2 regions of the Martelella sp. UBA3392 genome follow, and region 2 is predicted to be linked to the other one. Evidence: riboswitches for the same ligand, from Rfam matches in the RefSeq annotation. Region 2 holds a riboswitch; the other holds the start of a gene.

Region 1 (2,200 bases), on a different contig from region 2:
ATCAGGCTCTTGGCATCGCCGAGATTGTTGGAGATCGAGACGATGTCGAGCTTGTCCTGCAGCGCGAAGGCCGCGTCCTTGCCGCCCTTCAACTCGAAGGCGACCAGCGAGGAGCCGGCGGCCATCTGCTTCTTCACGATATCGGCCTGGGGATGGTCGTCGCGGCCGGGATAGATGACCCGCGCGACCTGTTTCTGGTCGGCCAGGAAATCGGCGATCCGGCCCGCTGTCTCGGTCTGCTGGCGCACGCGCAGCGGGAAGGTTTCGAGCCCCTTCAAGAGCAGCCAAGCGTTGAACGGGGAGAGCGCGGGGCCGGTATGGCGGAAATAATCCTGCAGCTCTTCCTCGATCCATTCCTTCGACGACAGCACCACGCCGCCAAGGACCCGGCCCTGGCCATCAATATGCTTGGTCGCGGAATAGACCACGATGTCGGCGCCAAGTTCCAGCGGTTTCTGGTAGAGCGCCGTGGCGAACACATTGTCGACCACGGTGCGCGCGCCGGCCTGTTTTGCAAGGGCGGCGACGCCGGCGATATCGACAACTTCCAGCGTCGGATTGGTCGGGCTTTCGAGGAAGAATAGCTTTGTGTTGGGCCGGATCGCGGCTTCCCAGTTGGCAAGATCGCGGCCATCGACCAGCGTGCATTCGATGCCGTATTTCGGGGCCAGCGTTTCGACCACCCAGCGGCAGGAGCCGAACAGCGCGCGGGCCGCGACGATATGGTCGCCGGCCTTCAACTGGCAGAGGATCGCTGCGGAAACGGCGGCCATGCCGGAGGCGGTGGCGCGGGCATCCTCCGCGCCTTCCAGCGCGCACATGCGTTGCTCGAACATCGCATTGGTCGGGCTGCCGTAGCGGGCGTAGATGAAGCCTTCCTCCTCGCCCTTGAAACGGGCCTCGGCGGCGGCGGAATTCTCATAGAGAAAGCCCTGGGTGAGGAAGATGCCCTCCGACATTTCGCCATACTGCGAACGGAGGCTGCCGCCGTGAACGAGCTTGGTCTGAGGACGCCAGGACTTTTTCATCATATTTCTCCAAACAAAAAAACCGGTCGCGCGGGACCGGTTCACCCGGCCTTTTAGCTAGTTGTTTAACGTGGCTGCAAGCCGACCGGCCAAATCACCACGGGTATAAAGGCGGCATAATCCCTATAAGCGCTTGCGTCAATTCTGAAAGCTTGGTTTTGTCGCCCGACAGGAGCAAAACATGTCACAAAAGCCCGGAATTCTGGCAGATCGCGCGATCGCCAGCCTGTTTGATAACGGTAATCTGATTGCGGCCGCGCCGCGCGATCACGACCAGATCCAGCCCGCAAGCCTCGATCTGCGGCTCGGCGCGAAGGCCTATCGCGTCCGCGCAAGCTTCCTGCCGGGGCCCGGCCACAAGGTCGGGGACAAGCTTTCGCGCCTCAGCATGCATGAGATCGACATTACCGAGGGCGCGGTGCTGGAGACCGGCTGCGTCTATATCGTCGAACTGATGGAGGCGCTGAAGCTTAAGGACGGGCTGTCGGCCTCGACCAATCCGAAAAGCTCCACCGGCCGCCTCGATATCTTCACGCGGGTGATTTCCGATTACGCCCAGGAATTCGACATCATCCCGGCCGGCTACGAAGGCCCGCTCTATCTCGAGATCTCGCCGCGCACCTTTCCAATAATCGTCCGTCAGGGATCGCGGCTGTCGCAGATCCGTTTCCGAACGGGACAATCCGTGCTCTCGGAGTCCGCACTTCTGGCGCTCCACGAACGCGAGACGCTGGTAGCGAGCGAGATGCCGAATGTCTCCGGCGGCGGGATCGCGCTGTCGATCGATCTGGCGGGCGAGGGGCTGGTCGGCTATCGCGGCAAGCACCATACCGGCGTGATCGATGTCGACCGCAAGGCCGGTTACGACGTGCTCGATTTCTGGGAACCGATCCAAGGCCGCGGCAAGGGCGAACTGATCCTCGATCCTGACGAGTTCTACATTCTGGTCTCGCGCGAGGCGGTGCACGTGCCGCCGCTCTGTGCCGCCGAGATGACGCCGTTCGATCCGCTGGTGGGCGAGTTCCGGGTGCATTACGCCGGCTTTTTCGATCCCGGTTTCGGCCATGCGGGCGCCGGCGGCGGGGGTGCGCGGGCGGTGCTGGAAGTGCGCAGCCACGAGGTGCCGTTCATTCTCGAACACGGCCAGATCGTCGGCCGGCTGATCTACGAGA
Region 2 (2,200 bases):
GGGCGGTCCGGCGATTTTTCTTGTCACACGCTTGAAAACGGTCTCGACCTCTGTCTTTGCTTGCGGAAACAGGAGATGAAACGCCATGGACCTGCATATCTGGCTCGCCTTTGCCGCCGCCTCGACAGTGCTGCTGCTGATCCCCGGACCGACGGTGCTGCTGGTGCTGAGTTATGCCTTGAGCCAGGGCCGCCGGGTGGCGCTGGCGACTGTCGCGGGCGTCGCGCTCGGCGATTTCATCGCTATGACCGCCTCGCTGGCTGGTCTCGGCGCTCTGGTGCTGGCATCCGCGCAATTGTTCATGGTGCTGAAATGGATCGGCGCGGCCTATCTCGTCTATCTCGGCTTCAAGCTGTTTCGCAGCAAGGGCGTCGGCGATGCCGTGCCCTCGGCCTCGGAAACCGCGCTCCCGCCCCGGCACGTCTTCACCCATGCCCTGATGGTGACCGCTCTCAACCCGAAATCGATCGTGTTCTTCATCGCCTTCGTGCCGCAATTCGTGCAGCCGCAGGCACCGCTCGCGCCGCAATTCGCCATCCTGATTTCGACCTTCGTCACCCTCGCCGCGCTCAACGCGCTCGCCTATGCGCTTGCCGCCGACAGGCTCCGGCAAAAGCTTGCCTCCCCGGTCGTCACCGCCCTCCTGCCCCGCCTCGGCGGCGGCGCGCTGATGGCGATGGGCATTGCCACGGCGGCATGGCGACGGACGGCGTCGTAAGCCGAAAATATTGACGCCTGCCCCGTACGGCGCTATTGACTGCTTCCTCGTGGTGATTTGGCCGGCCGGCTTGCAGCCACGTTAAACAAGTCGCTAAAGGGCCGAGCGAGCGGAAGCCCCCGGCCTGCGATTTGTGCGCGGCCGGTTTTCTGTTTGTATGGATGTGAACATGCCTATCAAGATTCCAGACACACTGCCCGCCTATGAAACGCTGATTGCGGAAGGCGTGCGGGTCAAGACGGAAACGGTTGCGGAGCGGCAGGATATCCGCCCGCTGCACTTCGGGCTGCTCAATCTCATGCCGAACAAGATCAAGACCGAGCTGCAGTTCGCGCGCCTGCTCGGCGCCTCGCCGCTGCAGATCGAGCTGTCGCTGATCCGCGTCGGCGGCCACAAGGCCAAGAACACGCCGATCGAGCATCTGCTGTCGTTCTACAACACCTGGGACGAGGTCGCCGACCGCAAGTTCGACGGCTTCATCATCACCGGCGCGCCTATCGAGACACTCGCCTTCGAGGAGGTCACCTATTGGGACGAGTTGAAGGAAATCCTCGACTGGACGACCACCCACTGCCATTCGACGATGAATATTTGCTGGGGCGCGATGGCGGCGGCCTATCACTTTCACGGCGTCGCCAAGCATCTTCTCGACAAGAAGGCCTTCGGCATCTATCGCCACCAGAACCTGAAGCCGTCCTCGATCTATCTCAACGGCTTTTCCGACGATTTCCAGGTTCCGGTGTCGCGCTGGACCGAGGTGCGGCGCGCGGAACTGGCGAAGGCTTCCGGCATGGAAATCCTGATCGATTCCGACGAGGTCGGGCCATGCCTCGCTCACGAGGAATTCGCCAACCGGCTCTACATGTTCAATCATATCGAATATGATTCGAACTCGCTTGGCGATGAATACCGGCGCGATGTCGAGGCCAATGTGCCGGTCGACCTGCCGCATAACTATTTCCCCGGCGACGATCCGGCGCGCACGCCGCAGAACCGCTGGCGCTCGCATGCCCATCTCTTGTTCGGCAACTGGATCAACGAGGTCTACCAGACCACGCCCTATCATCTGGAAGAAATCGGGATCGGCCGACAGATCGATCGGGAGGGTGCTTGAAGCCCTCCCCTTTCCGGCGCAGTATCGCGCCGCAATGACATATCGCGGAGAAAAGCAATGAACACGCCCCAGGACTTCGGAAAAACCCGAGACGGACAGGCGGTAGAACGGGTCACGATCTCCGGCGGCGGGCTGACCGCCAATATCCTGAACTGGGGCGCGGTGGTGCAGGATCTGCGCCTGGACGGCCACCCGCACGCGCTGGTGCTGGGCTTCGACGCGTTCGAGCACTATCTCGACTATTCGCCCTATTTCGGCGCAACGCCCGGCCGCTCCTCCAACCGCATCGCCGATGGCCGCTTCACCATCGACGGCACGGAATACCAGGTCGACCGCAATGAAAACGGCGTCACCAACCTCCATGGCGG

Evidence for each region. Region 2 has a riboswitch for S-adenosylmethionine ahead of B4E36_RS22015 (homoserine O-succinyltransferase). Riboswitches for the same ligand answer to the same signal wherever they lie in the genome.
Region 1: linked by a shared signal. The riboswitch ahead of B4E36_RS07130 (O-succinylhomoserine sulfhydrylase) and the one ahead of B4E36_RS22015 (homoserine O-succinyltransferase) in region 2 are both predicted to bind S-adenosylmethionine.

The regions. Positions count from the first base shown of each region.
Region 1 covers NZ_DEPM01000093.1:39,535-41,734, forward strand. Annotated here, with positions in the region: gene B4E36_RS07130 (O-succinylhomoserine sulfhydrylase) at 1-1,028, opposite strand, end outside; SAM riboswitch at 1,062-1,139, opposite strand; gene B4E36_RS07135 (2'-deoxycytidine 5'-triphosphate deaminase) at 1,210-2,200, shown strand, end outside.
Region 2 covers NZ_DEPM01000284.1:1,382-3,581, forward strand. Annotated here, with positions in the region: gene B4E36_RS22010 (LysE family translocator) at 86-718, shown strand; SAM riboswitch at 758-835, shown strand; gene B4E36_RS22015 (homoserine O-succinyltransferase) at 888-1,832, shown strand; gene B4E36_RS22020 (aldose epimerase family protein) at 1,890-2,200, shown strand, end outside.